3 regions of the Listeria sp. SHR_NRA_18 genome follow, and region 3 is predicted to be linked to each of the others. Evidence: predicted binding sites of a transcription regulator. Region 3 holds the regulator's gene; each other region holds the start of a gene.
What was found. Region 3 encodes Rex, which represses fermentation and respiration genes when NADH is low (regulators of the CRP and FNR family bind a similar motif). Its sites were predicted from a motif close to TTGTGAAATATTTCACAA; they were not measured.

Region 1 (5,685 bases), on a different contig from region 3:
ATCAAGATCGGCAACGTCAGAATCAGAATCACGCCCGACGTCGTATCTTCTATAAATACGTAGATTAAAATCATCGCCGGAATAATCGACATGTTCATCAATTTCGGCAAAAACAGCTCCAAATAACGTCGGAAATCAGCGACACCTTCCATGACCATCGTCACGACTTTCCCTGTCCCCTCCGCACTCGTAAAGCGCGGCCCAAGTAAAAACAGTTTCGAAAGCAACGCCTCACGCATCGCCGTCCCCGTTTTCGCAGCATAATCATACACAATTTTGCGTTTCCATACATTCAAAAAATGCCGTACGAGATAAGCCCCCGCAAAGAGGCCTAAATCGAACAGCGCGTCACCCCACGGATCTCCGTGAAACAGCGTCGTAATCGCAGTTGCTAAGTATTTCGCCATCGCAATGATAGCCGCGCCCTGAATCAAAGTCAGGACGGCTAGCACGGCAAGGATCGGTTTTATACCTTGGTATTTCAATAAATCTCTACCCATCAGTACGTCATTTTCTCCTTACTGGATACACGCTTGCGGAACACATAATAGCTCCAGATTTGATAACCTAGTACAAACGGCAAAAGCGTCAGAGCCACGATTGTCATTACTTTTAGCGAATAATCGCCGGATGCTGCATTATGAATCGTTAAATCATACAACGAGCTTGTCGAACTAATCATTACACGCGGGAATAATCCTGCAAAAATCGCACCGATCGTCCCAACAATTCCAAGTCCACTAAAGGCAAACGCCCAACCTTCGCGGCCCTTCCAAAGAGCAAGCGCAGAGATTACATAGAACACGACCGTTGCGCCAATCATAATCGGCAACAAAATCGGACGAGCTTGGAAAATATCTGTATAGAAGAACGCCATCACGACGAAAATCGCAAGGACAGGAACCGTTACAAACCACATCCGTTTTGCAATACGAGTCGCGCGCTCACGAAGATCATCATGCGTACGAAGCGTAATAAACAGCAAACCGTGGAAGTAACAAATCAGCGTCACAGTCAACCCACCCATAAGCGAGAACGGCGTAATGTAATCAAAGAATCCTGCATTCATATTCATTTCACTATTAATCGGCATCCCCGCAACAAGTGACGAGAACAAGACGCCAAGTAAGAACGGCGGCAAAATACTACCGATAAAAATAACCCAATCCCACGTCTTCACCCAAGCTTTTGTATCATGTTTCCCACGGAATTCAAACGAAACACCACGGCCAATGAGCGCCAGCAAGAAGAACACAAGTGGAATGTAATACCCACTAAACATCGTCGCATACCAGTTAGGAAACGCCGCAAAAATCGCGCCCCCAGCCGTCAGCAACCAAACCTCATTTGCATCCCAGAACGGTCCAATCGTATTGATTAAAACACGACGCTCCAAATCATTCCGAGCCACAAAACGAGTCGAAATCCCAACACCGAAGTCAAAACCTTCCAAGAAGAAAAAGCCGATGAAAAGTACAGCAACTAAAAGGAACCACAGTTCGTTTAATTCCATCTTAATTCGCCCCCTTTAAATCAAATGGATCGACAGACGCTGGTTCTTTTTTGCCTTTTTTCTTATCGTGATTATGCGCGTCAGGTCCAGCCTTAATTTCGCGAATAAATAGCCATACGAGTACAATCGCGAGCGCTAAATAAATCGCTGAAAACGCAATGAGTGAGAACAAAATCGAGCCCGCCGAAACGTTCGGTGAAACTCCGTCCGCCGTTGACATGTAGCCAAAGACCACCCACGGTTGCCGTCCAACTTCCGTCATAATCCAACCCATCGAGTTCGCGATGAATGGGAAAGCAATCATCGGAATCATCAGACGTAGATACACTTTTGAAGTCGTTAATTTTTTGCGCCATGCAAGGAAAGCTCCCCACAAGCCGAATAGAATCATCAACATCCCTGAAAGCACCATAATCCGGAAGCTCCAGAAGGACGTTTTAACAGGTGGAATGTAGTTCATGTCCGCCCCGAAACGATCTTTATACTTCTCTTGATACTCTGCCTGTAGCGATTTCATACCTTGCACGCTACCAGAGAACGTCGAGTAAGAAAGGAAACTTAACGCGTATGGAATATTGACTTCCCACGTGTTTTTCTGGTTTTCCACATCAATCCCCGCGATCATCGTCCACGGTGCCGGATCGGCTGTATCCTCCCAAATCCCTTCCGTCGCCGCCATTTTCATCGGTTGCGTTTTAACAAGATATTGCGCTTGTTGGTGACCACTGAAGGCCGTACCAAAACCACCGATAATAACGAGAACGAGCGCGATCTGGAACGATTTTCGGAAAAAGTCCACATCTTGCTTTTTAAGTAATTTGTACGCGCTGACCCCGGCTACAAAGAACGCCCCCGTCGCGAACGCACCAAAGATAACGTGTGGGAACTCCACAAGTAACTGTCCATTCGTAATAAGCGCCCAGAAATCGTTCATTTCCGCACGTCCATTGATTTCTTGGAACCCTACTGGATGTTGCATGAATGAGTTCGCCGCTAAAATCCAGAACGCGGAGAAAACCGTTCCAAGTGCAACAAGCCAAATACACGCCAAATGTAATTTCTTGTTCAAGCGATCCCAACCGAAGATCCAAAGTCCGATAAATGTCGATTCCATAAAGAAAGCAAGTAGCGCTTCAATAGCAAGCGGTGCCCCAAATACGTCCCCTACGAATCTCGAATAATCCGACCAGTTCATCCCGAATTGGAATTCCTGAATAATCCCTGTTACTACCCCTACCGCGAAGTTAATTAAGAACAAATGCCCCCAAAACTTCGACATTTTTTTGTAGATTTCTTTTTTCTTCACAACATACAACGTTTCCATAAGAGCAACCATAAATACAAGTCCAATAGAAAGCGGTACAAATAAGAAATGGAAAACGGTTGTTGATCCGAACTGAAGTCTAGCTAAGAAAAGTTTATCCACCTTTTTTCCTCCTTTTGTGTTATTTGGGCGTTTAACCCCTTTTGTTTAGCGTTATCATAATTTGCCGATTGTATACTATACACGTTAATCGCTTGTGAAAAACTGCGAATACTATTGCAGTTGGTTGTGTTTTAATTCACAAATGATTTTGTAAGAAAAGAAACATGTGAAAATCCCCTGTTTACCGTGAAAAATTTCTATTTTTCAGGCTTTGTCTATTTTCTCACATAAATATGTACAGCTCGGTTCATTAGAATAAGTTTTACCTAGTTCTTATTCTATCTCATTTTGCCCTAGATTTGTTTAGTTCTTTTGGTTCTATTTTCATAAGGGAAAACGTGGAGGCTCGAAATGAGTCGGGTGGCTCAATTGAGTGGCATCAGTTTATTGCGCATTTTTTCACATAAAACAGTATAATGGATGTTAATTGCATTAAAATAGGTATTAAGGCTTCTTTTGCTGTTTTTTCTTCGCGCGCAAATCTCGGAAAAAGTTCGTTAAAATGGCACCGCATTCATCCACTAGGATTCCTGATTCGACCTCGCACTGGTGATTGAAGCGCGAATCTTGGAGTAGGTTCATGAGTGTTCCGGCAGTTCCAGCTTTTGGATCGGCAGCTCCGTAGTAGACGGTGGCAATACGGGAGAGTAAAATCGCGCCGCTGCACATTGGGCATGGTTCGAGCGTGACATAGAGTTCCGCGCCTTCGAGTCGCCAGGCATCTTGGTTTTTGCAGGCGTCTTGGATGGCTAGAATTTCAGCGTGCGTGATGGCATTTTTCGTTGTTTCGCGGAGATTGTGCGCGCGTCCGATGATTTCCCCGTTAAGCACGACAACCGCGCCGATTGGGACTTCTCCTTTTTCGCGTGCTTTTTCGGCTTCGATTAGGGCCTCGCGCATGTAGGTTTCTTTAGACATGAATTGTTCTCCCCCTCTTGATTATTCTTTATTTTAGCATAGGGATGCGGTTTGTGTCTTTTATTTGCTTTGGTTGGAATCATATAGTACCATGTATTAATACTAGGTCATAAAAAACGAATTGAAAACAAGGAGATGTTACCAAATGAAATCAGAAAATTTAATTGCCCCTGAATTTTATAATATTACGGATGAGATTGCACAATTTGACTCGGAGAAGACGGCGCTGATTTGGCAGAATGAGGCTGGGAATGTGAAGGAATGGTCATATCATCATTTGTTGGAGCAGGCGAACGGGTTTGCGAATGTGATCAAGGATGCTGGAATTGGGAAGGGCGACCACGTGATCGTGATGATGCCGCGCTTGCTTGAGACGTACGCGGTTTATATGGGGATTTGGCTGACGGGCGCGATTATTATTCCGGCCTCAGAGCTTTTGAAGGCGCACGATTTGGAGTATCGGATTCATCATGCGAACGTGAAAGCTGTGATTGCGGACGCGAGTTGTACTGCGGAATTTGATAAAATTGTGGACGCGCCAAGTGTCGTGACGCGGATTGTTGTTGGTGCGGACGGTGTGCGCGATGGTTGGCAGAGTTATGAGCGGTTGGTTGAGGATGCCGACGCTGAGTTTGAGAAGGTAGCGACGCGCAAGGATGATCCGTGTTTGCTGGCCTTTACGTCAGGCACGACGGGGAATCCGAAGGGTGTGGTGCACGTGCATGGTTGGGGTTACGCGCATATTCGGATCGCTGCGGACCACTGGTTGGATATCCGCGAGGGCGACACGGTTTGGGCAACGGCTGGACCTGGCTGGCAAAAATGGGTTTGGTCGCCGTTCTTGTCTGTTCTAGGTAAGGGCGCGACGGGTTTCATTTATAGCGGTCGTTTCCGTCCCGCGAAACAGTTGGAACTTTTGCAAGATAGGAAGATTAACGTGTTGTGCTGTACGCCGACGGAATACCGTTTGATGGCGAAAGCAGATCACTTGGGTGCGTATGATTTGAGTCATTTGCGCAGCGCCGTTTCTGCTGGTGAGCCGCTGAACCGCGAAGTGATCACGGTTTTCCAAGACAATTTTGACATTAAGGTTCGCGATGGTTATGGCCAGACCGAGAGTACGCTTCTGATTGGGACGCTTGTGGAGTTTCCGATTCGTCCGGGGTCGATGGGCAAGCCGATTATGCCGGAGTACATGGCGATTATTGATGAAAATGGCCAGCCTGTTGGTGTCGGCGAAATTGGCGATATCGCGATGCGCAAGGATTTCCCAGCGCTGTTCCAAGAATATTACAAAGAACCTGAGCGTCTGGAAAAAGCGATTCGCGGCGATTATTTCGTGTCCGGCGACCGCGCGTATCGTGATGAGGACGATTATTACTGGTTCCAAGGCCGCAATGACGATATTATTATTAGTTCCGGATATACAATTGGACCGTTTGAGGTGGAAGATGCGTTGACAAATCATCCGAGCGTGAAAGAAGTAGCGGTTGTAGCGAGCCCCGATGAGATTCGCGGTACGGTTGTGAAGGCGTTCATCGTTTTGAAAGACGGTTTTGTTGGGGATGCGACGCTTGTGAAAGAGCTGCAGAACTTCACGAAAGAACACACCGCACCGTATAAATATCCACGCCGCATTGAATTTGTAGAAAGTTTGCCAAAAACCGATTCCGGAAAAGTTCGCCGAGTAGCCCTGCGCGACGCAGAATTCGCGAAAACCGCACAATAATCGTTGCCAAATCCCGCAAAATTGGGTACAATCATTCCAAGTAACTTGCTTTTGAGAGAGGGAATGGTATAGATGGAGACACGGTTTATAGAGGCCACC
Region 2 (5,685 bases), on a different contig from region 3:
AAGGGATTCCCCAGGCATAAAGCGCCCAAATATTAATTTATCAAGCATCAGAAATCCCCTCTTTTCTCATTATATATATTTGAAGATTAAACTTGCGGCGAGACAAACGACAATTGCGCTGTTCATGACAACGAAATTTTTGATGGAGATGACGAATGTTTTCGCTTTGATTTGCTCGGCGTTGAATTTCTGTAAATTTTTAAATACCGGGATAATCGCGAGTAGCGTTACTAGCATGATTGGGCTAAGGAATCCGATGATGACGGAAACGATGATCGCCGCAAAAGAGGCATAGTACAGCGCATTAAACAAGATTACCGCGTATTTTTTGCTGATGTAGTATGGCAACGTGTAACGGTGGTTCCGGATATCTTCCTCTAAATCGCAAATGTTATTGGCTAGCATGATGTTGGCTATCGTGAAAATGCACGGCAAGGACACGACGGCGATTCGGATAACTTCTATTATATTCACTTTCACAGTAACCCATTCGCCTGACCAAATCAAGTTTGCGATTCCTGCATCGTAGGCATTCACGTAAATCGCTAGAAACACGATACCAAACCCCATCGTCACGCCAGAAAAAATTTCTCCAAGCGGCATGCGCGACAATGGGACTGGGCCGAACGTGTATAGAATCCCGATGCAAAAACAGACGAATCCGACCAGCAGGACTAGTAAATCCGTTTCTACAACAAGCCAGACACCGAGTCCTGTCGCGATTAAAAACATGACAAAAATCGTGATGATCACTGTTTTTTCCGATATTCGTTCTTGACCGATGACATTACTCGTCGTCCTGTAGTCATAATCGTGATTGTTCGTCGCTTTCCGGTAGTCCATATAGTTATTAATTGCCGTTGTCGTTAAATCGAAAATCAACATCGAACCAAAGAAAATCAGCGTGTTCTCCCAATTAAATAAATCATATTGATATACCGCGAATAACGTACCAATGATAAATGGAAAAACACTCGCAATCTTCGTCTGGATTTCTACCAATTTCAAAAATGCTGGTATCGACACTTCTGACACTCCTTTTTAATTCGCCATTTTGAAATTCTTATCTGTTAATTTGAACTTCCCTTGCAAGCCAGACGTGATGTATACCTTTTTCTCTTTACTTACAAAAATCGCTTCGACGCCTTTGTATGTCTCGATGAAGTCCATACCGCCTTGGATGCCTTTGGAGAATGTCGCTGTGGACAAGCCGTCGCCGTCAATCGATTTCTTAGAGACAATGGACACACCTGCAATGTCGTTGTCGAATGGATAACCTGTTTTCGGATCGAGTAAATGGTGGTATTTCACTCCATCTACTTCTAGGAAACGCTCGTAAATCCCTGATGTAACGATGGATTTGTTGGCTTCTGGAATCGTACCAATGACTGTACCGCGTGATTCGAATGGATCTTGAATACCCACAACCCAGTCGCCACCTTTAGGACTGTCACCTTTCACGATGATATTTCCGCCGAGATCAATAATCGCTGTCGTTACTTTGTTTTCATCTAACACATCGGCTACTTCATCTGCAATGTAACCTTTAGCAATAGCGCCGAGATCAAGCTCCATGCCCTTTTCTTCTAGGTAAACCGTCTTTTTAGCATCGTCTAACTTCACTTTTTTATAATCAATTAGTGGCAAAACTGCGTCGATTTCTGCTTGGCTCGGTTTTCTCGCGTCATCAAAACCGATGTGCCATAGAGAAGTCAGCGGGCCAATCGTGATGTCGAAGCTACCACCTGAGCTCGCGCTATATTTCAAGCCTTCTTTAATAAGATAGTAAACATCATCGTTCACCTTCACAGGGTTTTTACCGGCAGCCAAGTTCACCTTGTCTACTTCAGAAGTTTTACCGCTATCGCTCGTCGTAATCTGCTTATCTAGCTCCTTGATTCGGTCAAAGGCTTTGAGAAGGACGTCCTCTTTTCCTTTGTCGTAAATTTTAACTACATTGATTGTCCCCATTAAAAAATCGGTTTTTGTATATGGTTGGGCAAGTATTTCTGAATCATTATCTTCTGATGCGCTGCTTTTCTTCGTATCGTCGTTCCCACATGCTGTAACAACGACCGCTAAAAGCATGAGCGTGATTAAAATATAAAATTTCTTCATTTGGATTGCACCTTTCCTTGTTTGGAATGAAATATAATATGGCTTTGTCGCTATTTTAATGTATCGGTGATTCGCATCATTGTCAAGGAAGTCGAGTAACCCCAACAAAAAAGGCTCCAGAGTTTTCGCCCTGAAGCCCTTCTTCGTTCCTTGCTATTTTACTTATTCAGAGTCAACTTTATTGAAAACTTTAATCATATCTGTGTTACCAGATTGCGCTGCATTGTAAAGTTGTGCTGCGTAGATTCTGAATGCGTCAGATGAATGTGTCGCACCAGTTACTACCGCAACGTCTGCTGGATTTTGTTTAGAAACCAACTCTTTGTTCAATGTCGGGATGTATTCTTGTGGACCTACGCCAGTTTTTGCTTTCATGTTTTTCTCGTAGTCAGCGTCGTCTGTTTTTAACTTGCCATCTTTGTCCACATAGTTGTAGTCAGATGTCGTGATTTTGCCATCTTTTACTTCCATGTTGAACACGACACGGTAGTTGTTAGCATAGTTTTGCTCTTCTAATGAGTATTTACCATCTTGTAAATCTGCACCATTGTTGATTTCAATTGTCGCTGTGTCAGCACGTTGCGCCGCTTGAATCAATTGGTTAGAGTAGTTGATGAATGTATCAGAAGAATGTGTTGCTCCTGTTACTACTTCTACATCTGCAGCTGATTGTTTAGAAACTAGAGAATCATTCAAAGCTGGGATGTATTCTTGTGGGCCTGTGCCTACTTTAGCTTTCATGTTTTTCTCATAGTCAGCATCGTCTGTTTTTAGCTTGCCGTCTTTATCTTTGTAGTTGTAATCAGATTCTGTGATTTTATTATCTTTAACTGTGATCGTCATGAAGGCTTTCCAACCTTTGTCGTCAAAGTTCTTTTCTTGCAATTTGTAAGTACCGTCTGTCATTGTACCATCTGTTTTAGCGTCCGCTTTCTTTGTATCTGTTTGTTTCGTGTCGCTGGATTTACTGTCACCATCGCTACTATTGTCGTTACCACACGCTACTAACAACATGCTTGAAGCCATTACTGCCGTCAGGGCCATTACCAACTTTTTCTTCTTCATAAAATTTGCTCCCACCTTTTAAAATATTACTTGTGATGACATGAACAATAAAATTGACACGAAATCAACAAGCTCACCTTAATTCCACTTAAATATAACATTATTGTCTCAATTTGTCTACACACAGTATGCATGATTCGAAAACCAAGAATTTTCAGAAAGCGATTACGTTCTTATTTTGCAATGATTTTTTTAAATTTTTCCCACTCAAATGGGGTTTGTTGCCCTGTGAAGGTTTTCACCTATTAATTCGCGTTTGTTTCTCATTTTTTGAGGGTAAAGACCCTAGACAGCCTTTGTTCTATCTGTTAAACTGGGTTAGGTTATTACTATAATGTTTTGGAACGCAGGACTTATAATTTTTGTGAATATACTTACAAGGAGTTGAGAAAGCATATGCCTGAAAAGAATATTGTTTTAATAGGGGCGGGATATGCAGGTGTACATGCGGCTAAGAAATTAGCGAAAAAGTACAAGAGAGACGAATCAGTAACCATCACGTTGATTGATAGACATTCCTATCATACGATGATGACTGAGTTGCACGAAGTAGCTGGGGGACGTGTTGAGCCAACAGCGATACAGTATGATTTGCGTCATTTGTTTAATCGTACGAAAGTCAAATTAGTGACGGACAACGTAACGCACGTTGATCACGAAACGAAAACGGTAACGACCGAAAATGGTAGCTATCCGTTTGATTACCTCGTTCTTGGTATGGGTGGCGAGCCTAATGACTTCGGAACGCCTGGTGTTAGCGAACACGGATTCACGCTTTGGTCTTGGGAAAACGCGGTGAAGTTGCGCGAACATATCGAAACGGTTGTGCATGACGCATCGGAAGAACAAGATGTGGCGAAACGCAAAGCCATGCTTACTTTTGCTATTTGTGGTTCTGGTTTTACTGGGATCGAAATGGTTGGAGAATTGCTTGACTGGAAAACGCGTCTTGCGAAAGATAATAAGGTCGATGTTTCTGAGATTGAATTGATTGTTGTCGAAGCGGCACCAACGATTCTGAACATGCTAGATCGGAAAGATGCTCAAAAAGCGGAAGACTTCATGCTGAAAAAAGGCATCAAGATTCTGAAAGATGCTGCGATCGTTGAAGTTAAAGCGGAAAGCATCGTTTTGAAATCTGGCGAAGAAATTCCAACGCATACATTAATTTGGACTGCTGGGGTTCGTGCGAATTCTGATACGAAAGATTACGGTATGGAAACAGCGCGTGCTGGTCGTTTGAAAGTTAATGAATACATGGAAGCTGAGAAGTTCGAAAACACGTACGTTATAGGTGACTTGGCTTATTATGAAGAGGAAGAAGGCAAACCGACTCCTCAAATCGTTGAAGCTGCTGAACAAACCGGGATGACTGCTGCTAAAAGTATCATCTCAGAAATCAGCGGGACGGAAAAAGAAGCGTATAAAGGGAAATATCACGGTGTCATGGTTTCGATTGGCTCCAAATATGGCGTCGCTAACCTAGGTGGATTACGCTTGCACGGTTGGTTCGCGATTTTCATGAAACACATGGTTAACCTTTACTACTTCTTTGGAATCCGTAGTGGTTATTATATGGCGCAATACGTTTCCCATGAATTTTTCCATATTCGAGATAATCGGAATATTTTCCGCGGTTGGACTTCTCGTTATGGTAACGTACTTTGGACATTGCCGCTTCGTATTTATGTCGGTTGGTTCTGGGTTGACGAGGCTCTTTCTAAGATTTACGGTGAAACGACGTGGGATAAAGTTAGCCTGACGAACTTAAAACCGTTATTCCAAGGACTCGGACCTGATTCATGGTTAACTGCGACAACTTCAAAAATGCCATTCGAGTGGTTACAAACAGACGCAACATCTGGCGCGTCACAAGCGGCCGGCGATGCTGCTGGTGCTGCTGCAACAAACGTAACAACACCAATTTTTGCGCATATGCCTGGTTGGTTTGAATGGATCATGAAACTTATCATGCCAAACCTCGACGTTGCTCTTTTCATGCAAAAAGTCGTTCCGTTTGTAGAACTTGCAATCGGTCTTGCGCTTGTTGTTGGTCTATTCACTTGGTTAGCTAGTATCGGAAGCGCTGGATTCCTAGTTATGTTCACACTCTGCGCTATGCTTGGTTGGGACAAATTCTGGGCGTTACCTGCTTCGATCGCTTTACTAAATGGCGCTGGACGTACATTTGGTTTAGATTATTGGGCTATGCCTTGGTTACAGAAACATCTTGGGCGCTGGTGGTACGGCAAGGAAAGTTCCATCTACCGCGACAAGTAATTTTATACGATTCATTCATAGCGAAAGGCAGCCGAAAAAAACTGCCTTTCGCTATATATTTTTGGCTTAGTGTATTACAATGAACATAAAGCTAGTTAGAGGGGGAAAAGAAACGTGAAGGAATATTTACATATGGTGAAGCGTTGGGATGTTATTATCATTGTGCTTTTGACCGTGCTTTCTTTTCTGCCTCTAGCTATTTTTACTTACGCGAAATCTCAA
Region 3 (5,685 bases):
TCGATTGTTTCAGAAGGTCTAGCTGCTCCGTCCGTTCATAAGCAGCTTCATGATTTTGATAAACCGCCGGATCTAACAATTCCTGCTCAATCTCACTAATTTTGAGGTCCGTTTCTTCCATCCGTGTCTCGATTTCATCCAATTTCCGCTTCTTCTGACGCATCACTTTTTGCTGTTCCTTATCCAAATGATACGCCTGTTTATTCGTTGCTAACTGCTTCTCCTCAGGATTCGTCTGTTGTTTTTGCAACGCATCAAGTCGTGCATGTTCTCTTTGCTCCGCGATTTTATCCTGATAGTAATCATAATCGCCGAGGTAAACCTGCGCGCGCGTCGGGTGCATTTCGACAATTTTCGAGGCAATTCGATTGATAAAATACCGATCATGCGACACAAACAAAATCGTCCCTTCAAAATCAATCAACGCAGCCTCGAGAACTTCCTTGCTCTCAATATCCAAATGGTTTGTCGGCTCATCCAGAATCAGTAAATTAGCGCCAATCAACGTCAATTTCGCGAGGGCAACACGCGCTTTTTCGCCACCACTAAGCGTATTGACCACCTTCAAAACATCATCATCAGAAAATAAAAAATTCCCTAGCGTCGTGCGAATCGCTTGTTCATTCAGATCAGGATAATCATCCCAAAGCTCATGCAAAATCGATTTATTGGAATCCAGTTTCGCCTGTTCTTGATCATAATAACCAATCTGAACGTTGGTACCAAAGCGATATTCACCAGAAAGCGCCGGAATGTCCCCAATCAATGTTTTTAGCAACGTGGATTTCCCGATCCCGTTTGGCCCAACAAGCGCAATACTTTCATGCCGCTTCATATCGAAAGTCAGCTTTTCCGAAACCCGTTTATCGACCGCATAACCAATCGCCAAATCCTCCACGAAAAGCACATCCTTGCCACTAGAACGGTCAAATTGGAAACCAAAATGCGCCGTCTTTTCACTGCCTTGCGGACGGTCCAACCGATCTAATTTCTCCAACTGTTTTCGGCGACTCTGCGCCCGTTTCGTCGTCGAAGCCCGAACGATATTCCGCGCCACAAAGTCCTCCAATTTTGCGATTTTCTCCTGTTGTTTATCGAATTCCTTCCATTGCTGCTCCAATTTTGCCTGCTTCTGAACGAGGTAACGCGAATAATTCCCAACGTAGCGATCAATCTGCGTGCGGCTAATCTCATACACTTGATTCACCACTTTATCCAAGAAATACCGGTCATGCGAAACGATGAGTAGCGCGCCTTTGTAATTCTGCAAATAGGACTCAAGCCAAGAAAGCGTCGCGATGTCCAGATGGTTTGTCGGCTCATCGAGAATCAGAATATCATGTCGCGCCAGAAGTAGTTTTGCCAAAGCAAGCCGCGTTTTTTGACCACCACTAAGCGACGCAATCAGTTTCTCATAATCCGCCTCGAAAAAACGCAAACCGTGCAAGACCGAGCGAATATCCGCCTCATATTGGTATCCACCTTGTTCCTTAAACGCGTGCTGCAACGAATCGTATTCCTTCATTGTTTGCTCGTACTGCACCTTGTTCTCATAAATCGCAGGGTCGCCAAGCCGTTCCTCAAGCGCGCGTAAATCTTGCTCCATAGCCCGAAGCCCTGTGAAAACATCCAGCATTTCATTCCAAATCGTTTTCGAAGACTCAAGGCCAGTATTTTGCGCCAAATAACCAATTTGGACATGCTTCGGCTTTGAAATCGTGCCGCCATCATAACTAATCTGCCCAGCAATAATTTTCAAAAGCGTCGATTTCCCCGCACCATTCCGACCAACCAGCGCAATCCGATCATTCGTCTGCACTTCTAATTTTATATTTTCTAATATCGTTTCAGCGCCAAAATTTTTGACAATCTGTTGTACTTGTAAAAGTATCATTTTTAAATTCTCCTTCATCTCAAAATCCGTCTCTTCTTAGTTTATCGCAAAGCAAGGAGAGAAGCAATGTCTTGAGAAAGGAAACGCTTACGATAATAGAATTCACAAACTCAATCTTGTGAAATAACTAGCAATATAACATCTTTTGCTGTATAATGGAATCCAACAAGCGTTGTAACAAAATAGTAACATATCATTTGAGCAAAAACATTGTGAAATCTATGTGAAATGTTTATAGTGAATAAGCAAGCATGTGAAATGAACAACGATACGAATTAGCGCAATCGTTTTTGTTATATCTCCATGTTTAGTAGCACAAGGATGGCGTGCGAAAGCCACCGTCCACTTACAAATCAAAAGGAAGAAGGGAAACAAACATGATCGAGGAAACGGGCAAGATTCCACAAGCCACAGCAAAGCGTTTGCCGCTTTACCACCGCTATTTAAAGTATTTGCATGAGTCAGGAAAAGAACGCGTATCATCCGCAGAATTAAGCGAGGCTGTGAAAGTTGATTCAGCAACGATTCGTCGCGATTTCTCCTATTTTGGAGCACTTGGCAAGAAAGGTTACGGCTATAATGTGTCCTATATTTTGGACTTCTTTAGCAAGACGCTGAGCCAAGACAAGCAAACGAACGTAGCCATTATCGGTGTCGGTAATTTGGGGACCGCACTATTACACTACAATTTCATGAAAAATAATAATATAAAAATTGTCGCGGCGTTTGACGTCGATGCAAACAAAGTTGGAACGGTGCAACAAGACATTCCAATTTTCCACTTAAACGATATGCAAGATTTGCTGAAGGAGAACAAAGTCGAAGTCGTTATTTTAACCGTGCCATCCGATGAAGCACAAACAACCGTAGATCGCTTGCTAGAAGCCGATGTGAAAGGCATTCTGAACTTTACACCAGCACGTATCAGCGTACCAAAACACGTGCGCGTGCATCACATCGATCTAACAACCGAACTACAAACACTGATTTACTTCCTAGAAAACTATCCAAACAAATAATAACCGAAGAGCCAGACGCGATGTTTGGCTCTTTTTGGCGAGGAGGAAAGCCACTATGCTTAAAAAAATTGTCACGTGGGCACAGCACCAAAATCAAGTCTGTGCGCTCGTACTAGAAGGTTCGCTCGCGAAAAAGCAAGACGTAGATGCCCTATCAGACTTAGACATCAACGTCTGGTTCACCGGAGAAGTTCCGTTCGGAAAAACAGTAGAATGGCTCGCAGAAATCGGCGATGTACTTATCGAAAACCAGCTACATATGGACACACCAGCCGGTGAAATCGCAACCCAGCTCGTCATCTTCCAAAACGGCATCAAGGTCGATTTTTCCTTCTGGCCGATCACCTATCTAGATAATCCTTTCCCGTACTATGAAAAAATGGAAATACTACTAGATAAAGGCGCATACACCCAGCAAATCAAGCGATGCGTCCGTGAAAAAACGAAACTCGCGATGGAAAAGGCTGATTTCAACCAAATCGTGAACGAGTTCTGGTTCGAGTTACATTACGTTGCAAAATTTCTCAAACGCAAAGAAATCTGGTTTGTGCAAGACATCCAAGCAGGCATCCGCGCGAATTATCTTTTACCAATGTTAGAAGAACAAGCCCGCATCACCGAGCGAAATCCATCTTTTTCAGGTCGCAAAATGGAAACTTGGCTCGATCCCGTGTATTTCAACCGCTTACCATCGATTTTTGCCGACTATTCATTGGAAGCAAACTGGCAAGCCATGTGGGAAGAAATCTCGATATTTGAAGAAGTCACCGATTTTATCAGGAAACACTACCAATTCGAGCTCCCAACAGCTAAAATAGAAGGAATGAAGCACTTATTACGCGGCATACAGGAGGGATAATTTTGTTCACAAAAGCAGAAATAACGCAAATACGGCTACACAAATTAGGAATGGACGAACCGTTCGCCGATTCAACAACATTCATGAACCAAGCAATCGCCCTGCAATCGCAAAACCACCAACCAGCACTCGTGAATTTTTTACAACACGTAGACATGCGTTGGCGCGACGCAGAACAGTTTTTCGAAGACGCGCAAGTCATAAAAATCTGGGCCAACCGATTAACACTCCACACTTTTTTAGCAGCAGATTGGGAAATGGTGTTCCGCGTTTTTGGCACACGGACGAACATCGTACACCGACTTTGTAAAAAAGAAGGCATTGATTTGGAAGCAATTTTGGCGGAAATAGACAAGCTTGGAAGAGGGCAAGAAGTGGTGAGTCGCAAGGAACTGGAAGCGATTATTGGCGATTATTCCGCGCAGGTCAGATCCGCAATCATTGCCCAAGCCGCGATACGAGGCATTTTATATTTGCTACCATCGAGCGATACGATTAGAAATTACAGTCACCGCATGCGATTAGGCAATTATAAAAAGTGGACGAGCGACCCTGAGAAAGATATCGAGGCACTGATGACATTGATACGTCGCTATTTAGCAGGATACGGCCCCGCAACTTGGGACGATTTCAGGCATTGGAGTGGTTTGAACATCGGCGAAATAAAGCCAGCAATAACAAGATTGGCAACAGAACTCGACACATTCACGCTAGAAGGCCAAACCTATCACGCACTAAAAGGCGAAAAAACCGTACCAGCATCCGAAAAAGTATTTTTATCAGGAAAATTCGACCAATCCGTAATCGCCTACAAAGACCCAACATGGATCATGACCGAAGCCCAGCGAAAATCAGCTTGGACAGTAAATGGTCACTGCTCGGCGATTATCGTAGCAGAAAACCGCGCCATCGGATTATGGAAATACGAATGGAAAAAAGAAACCCTACAATTCACCATTACCTATTTTGAAAAAGCCTGTCTCGAGACGGAAATCAAGCAAGAATTGGAACATTTTGCATCACGCTTAGAAAAACAAGCCACTGAAATTCAATATGAAGGCATATAAAAAGAGCAGGCACAAGTCCTACTCTTTTTTCTTCGTCAAACCAATCGCTACAAACTTAATCCCAGTCACGAAGTTAACAGTAGCCATCGCAATCATCAAATACGTCATAATCGTCCAGCCACTCGCATTCACTTGGCTAATCGCGAAATAAGTAAAGACAATCGCAAGCACTAAATAAATGAGGCCCTGCATAGCTAAAGGGTTTTTCATGATCCGCCTCCTAACATAAATTGGCCAACCATCGCGAGCACGTTCATCAACATATGCGCGGCAATCGGCACCGCGATTCGTTTCGTTTTCGTATAAATATAGCACAGAATCAGCCCAATCACGACGTAGACGAGTAAAAACGTCAAATCCATATGCATCAATCCGAAGAAAACAGAGCTAATCACAGCCGCAACGTGAATGTTCATCCGTGACGCCAAGCCTCCGAAAATAATTTTCCGAAAAACGATTTCTTCCAAAATTGGCGCTAAAATCGACGTGAAGACAATCATCAATGGCACAGCACGAGCTAGTTCTCCGAGCATCTCAGTATTCGGAGAGAGGCCACTTATTCCAAATAATCCCATGATGAAAACAGATATCGATTGACCGAAAAGCAGTGCGACGAAACCGAGCACCGCATAAGCGACACTTTTCCCGACAGAAGCAGGTTCTCCTTTTTCGATTTTAGTCGTTCGCGGTTGTTTTCGAAGCAACATCCAGATAATGATCACGGCCACTAAGTTACTGAAAACACTCCAATAAACCGAGGCGTACGTGATGAGCTGCTTATCCGATAAATCAGTTGCTGCACGTAAAATGCCCATCAAAATCGGAGCGCCAATGAGGGATGAAAAA

Region 1: DUK53_RS04330 (cytochrome ubiquinol oxidase subunit I) is a predicted target of Rex. The motif match lies at 3,064-3,081, and genes of this name have one in related genera.
Region 2: pplA (extracellular electron transfer flavoprotein PplA) is a predicted target of Rex. The motif match lies at 3,410-3,427, and genes of this name have one in related genera.

Annotation. Positions count from the first base shown of each region.
Region 1 is NZ_QPKR01000002.1:36,528-42,212, forward strand. It holds gene cydD (thiol reductant ABC exporter subunit CydD) at 1-500, opposite strand, end outside; gene cydB (cytochrome d ubiquinol oxidase subunit II) at 500-1,513, opposite strand; gene DUK53_RS04330 (cytochrome ubiquinol oxidase subunit I) at 1,515-2,939, opposite strand; gene tadA (tRNA adenosine(34) deaminase TadA) at 3,384-3,857, opposite strand; gene DUK53_RS04340 (acetate--CoA ligase) at 4,003-5,586, shown strand; gene DUK53_RS04345 (GNAT family N-acetyltransferase) at 5,659-5,685, shown strand, end outside.
Region 2 is NZ_QPKR01000013.1:48,412-54,096, reverse strand. It holds gene fmnA (FAD export ECF transporter transmembrane subunit FmnA) at 1-48, opposite strand, end outside; gene menA (1,4-dihydroxy-2-naphthoate polyprenyltransferase) at 70-1,026, opposite strand; gene DUK53_RS15385 (FAD:protein FMN transferase) at 1,042-2,118, opposite strand; gene pplA (extracellular electron transfer flavoprotein PplA) at 2,281-3,183, opposite strand; gene DUK53_RS15375 (FAD-dependent oxidoreductase) at 3,580-5,463, shown strand; gene DUK53_RS15370 (NusG domain II-containing protein) at 5,578-5,685, shown strand, end outside.
Region 3 is NZ_QPKR01000009.1:12,277-17,961, reverse strand. It holds gene DUK53_RS13060 (ABC-F family ATP-binding cassette domain-containing protein) at 1-1,894, opposite strand, end outside; gene DUK53_RS13055 (redox-sensing transcriptional repressor Rex) at 2,272-2,913, shown strand; gene DUK53_RS13050 (aminoglycoside 6-adenylyltransferase) at 2,948-3,772, shown strand; gene DUK53_RS13045 (DNA glycosylase AlkZ-like family protein) at 3,775-4,839, shown strand; gene DUK53_RS13040 (YdiK family protein) at 4,858-5,049, opposite strand; gene DUK53_RS13035 (CPBP family intramembrane glutamic endopeptidase) at 5,046-5,685, opposite strand, start outside.